Regions from separate parts of the Amycolatopsis sp. NPDC004625 genome, predicted to be linked through region 2. Evidence: riboswitches for the same ligand, from Rfam matches in the RefSeq annotation. Region 2 holds a riboswitch; the other holds the start of a gene.
The links. A riboswitch is a leader RNA that binds a small molecule or an ion and turns the genes downstream of it on or off. The one in region 2 is predicted to bind thiamine pyrophosphate.
Positions count from the first base shown of each region.

Region 1 (4,195 bases), on a different contig from region 2:
GCGGCCCCGAGCCGGTCGATCAGGGCGACCGCCAGCACCGTCACGAGCATCAGCAGCGCGCACGCCGCGTACGCCATCTGGTTGTTCAGCTCCCCCGGGCGCGCCATCAGCGTCGCGACCGCGACCGGCAGCGTCGGCGCCGTCGGCCGGGCGAGGAAGCTGGTCGCGCCGAACTCGCCGAGCGCCACGACGAACCCGAACCCGGCCGCGGCGACCAGCGGCCGCAGGGTCAGCGGCAGGTCGATCTCCCGCCAGACGCGCAGCGGGCTCGCGCCGAGCGTCGACGCGGCCTGCCGCAGCCGGACGTCGACCGAGCGCAGCACCGGCAGCACCATCCGGACGATCAGCGGGATGATCACCAGCGCCTGGGCCAGCGGCACCAGGTACGGCGACGTCCGGAGGTCGCCGGGCAGCGCGTCGAGCGTGACGAGGTAGCCGAAGCCGACGGTGACCGCGGAGACCCCGAGCGGCAGCATCAGCACCGCGTCCATCGTCTCGCCCAGCCCGCGCGCGGCTTTGGCCGGCGAGCGCCGCAGGGCCACGAGGACGACGGACGCGAGCACGCCGACGACCATCGCGAGCAGCGTCGCGTCGATCGCCACCTTCAGCGAGTTGAGCGCGGCGTCCCAGCCGGACACCTGCAGGGCGCCCTTCTCGCCGGTGGTCGTGAGGGCCCGGTAGCCGGCCAGGCTCCAGCCGTCCTCTGTGGACAGGGATTCGGCGAGCAGCGCGACGATCGGCGTCACCAGGAAAACCAGGACGGCACCCGCGGCGCCGACGACCCACCACTCGCCGCCTTCCGGGCGGCGGGCGCGGAGCGAGCCGATGCGGGCGGCGCTTTCCTTGCGCCGCCGGGCAAGTCCGCCGAGGACCAGCGCGGCGACCACGGCCGCGAACTGGATCAGCGAAAGGGCCGCCGCTCCCGAGAGGTCCAGGAGGTCCACCGTCCGCAGGTAGATCTCGGTCTCCAAGGTCCGGTAGCGGGCGCCGCCGAGGATCAGGACGACGCCGAAACTGGTGGCGCAGAACAGGAACACCACGGCCGCGGCGGACGCGATCGCCGGCGCCAGCGCGGGCAGCGTCACCGACCGGAAGGCCCGCCACGGCGAGGCACCGAGCGCGCGGGCGGCGTCGGTCGTCCGCGCGTCCAGCCTCGCCCACAGCCCGGCGACGGTCCGCGCGACGACGGCGACGTTGAAGAAGGCGTTGGCCAGCACGATCGGCAGCACGCCGCCGTCCGGCCACAGGGCGCGGAACGCCAGCCCGACCACGACCGTCGGCAGCACGAACGGCACGAGCACCAGCGTCCGCACCAGGCCGACGCCGGGCAGCCGGCCGCGGGCCAGCAGGAACGCCACCGGCAGCCCGGCCACCACCGCGACGGCCGTCGACGCGGCCGCGCTCCCGACGGTGAAGCCGGCCAGCTGCCAGGTCCGCGGATCGCCGAGGACAGCGCCGAGGCCGCCCGCGGCGAACCCGCGGCCGACGATCGCCAGCACCGGCCAGGCGAAGAAGACCACCAGGAAGCCGATGGGGGCCAGGCCCAGCAGCGCCAGGCCGAGCCCGCGGGCCGTCCGCGGCGGGGTTACTGCTGCAGGAGCGTGCGCCATTCGCCGATCCACTTCTCGCGGCCCGCCTGCACCTGGTCCGCGGGCAGCGTCTGCGGCTTCTGCGGCAGCGGCGCGACCTGCGCCCAGCCCGCGGGCAGGTCGACGCCCTGGCGGGCCGGGTAGACGTACATGGTGGCGGCGACCGTCGCCTGGAACTGCTGGGAGAGCAGGAAGTCGACGACCTTGTGCGCGTTGTCGGCCTGCTTGCCGCCCGCCAGCACGCCGGCGTACTCGACCTGCCGGTAGCAGGTGTCGAGCAGCGCCTTGGTGCGCGGCTTCCCGTCGTCGCCGACCTCGGCGGCCGGCGACGACGCGTACGAGACGACGATCGGCCGCGGGCCCTTGCCGGACGAGCCGGAGAACTGCTTGGTGTAGGCCTCTTCCCAGCCGCTGACCACCTTGACGCCGTTGGCCTTCAGCTTCGTCCAGTAGTCCTTCCAGCCGGCTTCGCCGTACTTCGCGATGGTGCCGAGGAGGAAGGCCAGGCCGGGGGACGCCGTCGCCGGGTCCTCGGCGACCAGCAGGTCCTTGTACTTCGGGTCGGCCAGATCGTCGTAGGTCGACGGCGCCGGGATCCCCTTGGCGGTGAAGTAGTTCGTGTCGACGTTGACGCAGACGTCGCCGACGTCGACCGCGGACAGCCGGTGTTCCGGGTCGACGGCGTAGCGCTGCGGCCCGCGGTCGGCCTCGGGGCTGGTGTAGGGCTCGAAGACGCCCTCGCTGAGCGCGCGCGAGGCGAAGGTGGAGTCGACGCCGTACGCGACGTCGCCGATCGGGTTGGCCTTCGTCAGCACGAGCTTGTTGGTCAGCGAACCGGCGTCACCCTGCTTGAGCACGGAGATCTTGATGCCCGACTGCTTCTGGAAGGCGTCGAGCACCTCCTGCGGCGCCAGGAAGGAGTCGTGCGTCACGAGGGTGACGGTGGGCGTCTGCTGCGTGCCGCCGGATCCGTCCGACAGCGAGCACCCCGCGGCGACCACGCCGACGACGGCAACGGCCGTCGCAGCCCTGCGTTTCATCTACCCTCCTGCACTTCGCCGGACGAGGAGGGGGAAGCCCTCCCTTCGCCGGCATGATCCGTTTCAGGTGCGAACGGTCGCGGATTACCCGCCTCTCAGCCCGGCACCCGCCGGACTCCCGTGGCAACCGTGCAGCGTAGTCCAGGACGCAGGACCATGGAGACATGACGGAAATCTTGAGCGGCTCAGAGGCCGATCTTCGCCTGGGCACCGGCTGGACCCGGGCCGGCGCGGTGATCTCCCGCGAGGTGGAACTGGCGAGCTTCCCCCAGGCGATCGAGGTGGTGGACCGCGTCGCGGAGCTCGCCGAGGCCGCCGACCACCACCCGGACATCGACATCCGCTGGCGGACGCTGACGTTCCGGCTTTCGACGCATTCGGCAGGCGGCTTGACGGCGAAGGACTTCGACCTGGCGGCGGAGATCGACGCGGTGCTCGCCGCTTTGTGACCTCGGTTACGCTGAGTGCACTTTTGCCCGCCTTCGACGTCTCTCGGTTACCGGAACCTTCGGGAAGGAGACGAGATGACCCAGGCAATCGTGGTCGGCACGGCAGCGTTCGCAACGATGGTGGCAGCGGCCGGCGGGGTGCTCTGGTTCACCGCCCGCACCCGCCGTCACTCGGACGGCTGAGAGTTCGATCACAGCTGTTAACGCGGGCCATGATCAGCGCGCTGTTCGGAGCGGAAGCATCGGTTCGCCCGTAGGGAAACGCCCATGAACACCGCCCTCACCACCGCTCAGCGCACCTGGATCAACGCCCTCGCCCCGGCGGTGGTGCTGATCGCGATCGCCCTGCTGGGCCTGCTCGGCTAGGTCGTCAGAGGACGATCTGCCCGGCCGGCGGGAACCCGGCCGGCGGCTTGTCTTCGACGGTCCAGTACTCGAGACACGACAGCCGCCCGGCTTCGACGAAGACGATGAGCCCGCCGCCGGGGGCGTCGGCTTCGACCGCGACCGAGTTTTCGATCGGTGCCGGCGGCGTGGCTTCGTCGACCGCGAGGTCGATCGTCGGGCAGCCGCAGGCACAGCCGCCGGTCACCCGGGCCGTGGGCGCCTGCGCCCGCAGTTCCGCGGCCCCGGGGAAGTCCGCCGCGAGCAGCGTGTCCAGGGTCGTCCGTTCCTCCGGCGTCAGCGGGCGGGAGGCCACGATCAGTACCGGGGCATGTTCGGGATGGCCTTTTCCGCGACTTCGATGAGCGCGAGCACCTTCGGCACATCGGCCGCCACGTCCTCGGCGGTCATCGCGGGCGTCTCCGACGACCGGTAGGCGATCTCGTTGCGCCGGGCCCGCATCCGGTTGAAGGGCCGCAGGAGCGACCCCAGCGGCGGATCCAGCTGGGCGAGGACAGCCTCGTAGACGGTCACGTGGCCACCCCGGCTCGTCACCCGCAGCCCCTGGTTCTGCAGAACGGCCGCCAGCGCCCGGCGCGCACTGTCGTAGGCCAGCGTGTAGGCACCTTCCGGATCGGTGTCCTGCAGCTGCCGCGCCGAAGCGAGGTGGGTACGGGCCCTGGCCAGCTCCGCCTCGGCGGCCTCCCGCGACGCCGGGACGTGCTCGATGGCG
Region 1 is NZ_JBEXKX010000072.1:930-5,124, reverse strand. It holds gene ABZW17_RS42835 (iron ABC transporter permease) at 1-1,541, opposite strand, end outside; gene ABZW17_RS42830 (thiamine ABC transporter substrate-binding protein) at 1,586-2,629, opposite strand; TPP riboswitch at 2,652-2,761, opposite strand; gene ABZW17_RS42825 (4a-hydroxytetrahydrobiopterin dehydratase) at 2,794-3,078, shown strand; gene ABZW17_RS42820 (hypothetical protein) at 3,449-3,778, opposite strand; gene ABZW17_RS42815 (hypothetical protein) at 3,781-4,195, opposite strand, start outside.
Region 1: linked by a shared signal. The riboswitch ahead of ABZW17_RS42830 (thiamine ABC transporter substrate-binding protein) and the one ahead of thiC (phosphomethylpyrimidine synthase ThiC) in region 2 are both predicted to bind thiamine pyrophosphate.

Region 2 (4,195 bases):
CCGTCGACGCGGCTGTTCTGCGGCATGTGCCCGTCGGCCTGCTGCTGCGTGCCGAACATGAAGGACACGGCCCGGTTCGCCGCGGCCGTGTCGCCGCCGGCGGCCAGGCCGGTGGCGATCTGGTAGAGGTCACGCGGCCAGACGAGGTGGTAGGTGCCCGACGGCGACCATTCGGGGTCGTTGTTCCCGAACCGCCACGGCATGCTCGGCGACGCGATGAAGGCGCCCGGGTGGTGCTTGTCCTCGCTGGCGGCGAGCGTCAGCATCGACGCCTTGTAGAGGTCGCGCTCGGCGTCGGTCTTCAGGGACGACGGCGGCTTGCTGACCCCTCGCAGGTACTGCTCCCACCCGCGGTCGTACGCGCGCGTGATGTCGCGGACGCCGCGTCGCTGCGACGCCTGCGCGCTGCCGAGCGCGTCGGCGGCCTTCGCGCCCATGCCGAGGGCGAGGGTGACGTGCCGGTTCCGGACGCCGTCGGCGCTCGTCTGCCCGGTCAGCACGACGTTGCCCTTGGTCGCGGTGTCGTACTGGTTGAGCCGGAAGGTCTTGGAGAGCTGCGTGTTCCCGTCGGACGCACCCGCGTAGCCGACGCTCGTCTTCGTGAACGCGGGCTTCGCGGTGAGCGCGGCCGCGTTCGTGGCGTCCTGCGCGGTGACGGCGTCGCCCTGGCGGGCGGCCGAGTCGTCGGAGCCGTCGTTGGTCAGGTCCGGGTCGGCGACCGCGTAGAGCTGGTAGGGCCGCCCGGTCAGGGACTGGAAGTCGACGTCCACCAGCACGGTCGTGGCGGCCGGGTCGGTGACGTAGGTCTTGCGGAGGCGCCAGCGGTGCTGGTCGTCGGTGACGGTCTGTTCGTAGACCAGGCTGTCGTCGTCGGTGCGCCGGACCTGCTGCGACTTCGCCGAGTAGTCGGTGACGGCGAAGCTGCGGCCGTCGGTGACGACGAAGTTCATCGAGCGGACGCTGGGCGTCGACAGGTCCGGGTAGTAGACCTCGGACATCTGCCCGCCCTGGAGGGTGAACCAGACGTTGCTGGACCGGTCGTGGGCGGTCCCGAAGCCGGTCTTGTTAGCGGGCAGCCAGCTGGGATGGGCGCCCGGGGCGCCGGGCGCCTCGCCCTGGGCCACCGCGGTCGCCGGGATCAGGCCGGTGACCAGCAGCCCGGCGAGGGCGCCGAACATGAGTTTGCGCATATCAACCCCACAGAAGATCGCTTCTGCACCGTTACAGAAGCGACTTGGGAGTCTGCCGCCGATCCTTCACCGGCGCATGGTCCGATCCGGTGAACCACTGACCGTCACTGGTCCGGTGAACCGGTTCACGGACAGCGAACGCCCCCGACCGATTTACGGGCGCAGAATTGTAGTACCTGCAACGCTGTAATCGAGGTACGCATGGACGAGGCCATGGACGCCTACTCGCGGGTGGTCAGCACGGTCGCCGCGACCGTCGCCCCGCACGTCGCCGGGGTGCAGCTCGCGCGCGGCAGCGGCTCGGCGGTCGTCTTCGCCGACGACGGCCACCTGCTCACCAACGCCCACGTCGTCGCCGAGCACCGGCGCGGCGTCGCCACCTTCGCCGACGGGAGCGAGGTGCCCTTCGACGTCGTCGGCGCCGATCCGCTGTCCGACCTCGCCGTGCTGCGGGCGCGCGGTGAAACTCCGTCGTCCGCCACGCTCGGCGATGCCGACGGGCTCGTCGTCGGGCAGCTCGTCGTGGCCATCGGCAGCCCGCTCGGGTTCTCCGGCACCGTCACCGCCGGGGTCGTCAGCGCGCTCGGCCGGGCGCTGCCGGTGCGCCACGGCCGCGCCGGGCGGGTCATCGAGGACGTCATCCAGACCGACGCCGCCCTCAACCCGGGCAACTCCGGCGGGGCGCTCGCCGACTCCGCCGGCCGGGTCGTCGGCGTCAACACCGCGGTCGCCGGGGTCGGGCTCGGGCTCGCCGTGCCGATCAACGCGACCACGCGGCGGATCATCGACACGCTCGTCGTCGAAGGCCGGGTGCGGCGCGCGTACCTCGGCGTCGTCGGCGTGCCCGCGCCGCTGCCGGACGACGTCGCCGAGCGCACCGGGCAGCGCGCCGGGCTGCGGGTGCACGAAGTCGTGTCCGGCGGTCCCGCGGACCGGGCCGGGCTGCGGGCCGGCGATCTCGTGCTGACCGTCGGGCGCACCCGCGTCTCGGACGCCCAAGGCATCCAGCGGCAGCTGTTCGCGGAGGTGATCGGCACCGCACTGCCGATCACCGTGCTGCGCAACGGGGCCATGGTCGACGTCTACGCCACTCCGGCCGAGTTGGTCGGGTGACTTGAGTATCGCGCTCCGGCGTGGCATGGTCGGTGGCACAACACCAACGCGGGAGCTCGCGCCATGGCGGGCTGAGAGGGTGACTTGCGTTTCGCAGGCGTCACCGACCGCATGAACCTGACCGGGTAATGCCGGCGTAGGGAGTGAAAGTCGTTGACGGCTTTGGAAAGCAATGCTGCGCTGAACGTCACGACCGGGCCGATCACGGGCTCGCACAAGGCGTACAACCAGACGGAATCCGGGCTCCGCGTCCCCGCCCGGCGGATCGACCTCTCGAACGGTGAACACTTCGACGTCTACGACACTTCGGGCCCGTACACGGATCCCGACGTGGCCATCGACGTCCACAGTGGACTGCACCGGCTGCGGGCCGGCTGGGCCGACGGGCGGGAGCACAACACGCAGCTCGGCTGGGCCAAACAGGGCGTCATCACCCGCGAAATGGAGTACATCGCGGCGCGCGAACGGGTTTCGCCGGAGTTCGTGCGCGACGAGGTGGCCCGCGGGCGCGCGGTGATCCCGGTCAACCGCCGCCACCCCGAGTCCGAGCCGATGATCATCGGCAAGAACTTCCTGGTGAAGATCAACGCCAACATGGGCAACTCGGCCGTCTGGTCGTCGGTCGAGGAAGAGGTCGACAAGATGGTGTGGGCGACCCGCTGGGGCGCCGACACGATCATGGACCTCTCCACCGGCAAGCGGATCCACGAGACGCGCGAGTGGATCATCCGCAACTCGCCGGTGCCGGTCGGCACCGTGCCGATCTACCAGGCGCTGGAAAAGGTCGACGGCGAACCGGAAAAGCTGTCGTGGGAGATCTACCGCGACACGATCGTCGAGCAGTGCGAACAGGGTGTCGACTACGTCACCGTGCACGCCGGCGTGCTGCTGCGGTACATCCCGCTGACCGCGCGCCGGGTCACCGGGATCGTCAGCCGCGGCGGGTCGATCATGGCCGCCTGGTGCCTGGCGCACCACCAGGAGTCCTTTCTGTACACGCATTTCGAGGAGCTCTGCGAGATCCTCCGGCAGTACGACGTCACGTTCTCCCTCGGCGACGGCCTGCGTCCGGGGTCCATTGCGGACGCCAACGACCGTGCCCAGTTCGCCGAGCTGGAGACTCTGGGCGAGCTGACGCACATCGCGCGCTCGCACGACGTCCAGGTGATGATCGAGGGCCCCGGCCACGTGCCGATGCACAAGATCAAGGAGAACGTGGAGCTGGAGGAAAAGCTCTGCGGCGAAGCGCCGTTCTACACCCTCGGTCCACTCGCGACGGACATCGCGCCGGCGTACGACCACATCACGTCGGCCATCGGCGCGGCCCAGATCGGCTGGTACGGCACGGCGATGCTGTGTTACGTCACGCCGAAGGAGCACCTCGGCCTGCCCAACCGCGACGACGTCAAGACCGGCGTGATCACGTACAAGATCGCCGCGCACGCGGCGGACCTGGCCAAGGGGCACCAGTACGCGCAGGAGTGGGACGACGAGCTGTCGAAGGCGCGGTTCGAGTTCCGCTGGAACGACCAGTTCAACCTGTCGCTGGACCCGGACACCGCGCGCTCGTTCCACGACGAGACGCTGCCCGCCGAGCCGGCCAAGACCGCGCACTTCTGCTCGATGTGCGGGCCGAAGTTCTGCTCGATGCGGATCACGCAGGACGTCCGCAAGTACGCGGAGGAGCACGGTCTGTCCACTGTGGAGGCGATCGAGGCCGGCATGGCGTCGAAGTCGGCGGAGTTCACCGAGTCCGGCGGCCAGGTCTACCTGCCGTTGGTCCAGCCGTGACACCGCCCACCGCCCTCACCATCGCCGGATCGGACTCCGGCGGTGGTGCGGGCATCCAGGCGGACCTGCGGACGTTCTTCGCCCACGGCGTCCACGGGCTG
Region 2 is NZ_JBEXKX010000050.1:43,810-48,004, reverse strand. It holds gene ABZW17_RS38525 (glycoside hydrolase family 15 protein) at 1-1,190, opposite strand, end outside; gene ABZW17_RS38520 (trypsin-like peptidase domain-containing protein) at 1,392-2,303, shown strand; TPP riboswitch at 2,342-2,463, shown strand; gene thiC (phosphomethylpyrimidine synthase ThiC) at 2,457-4,094, shown strand; gene thiD (bifunctional hydroxymethylpyrimidine kinase/phosphomethylpyrimidine kinase) at 4,091-4,195, shown strand, end outside.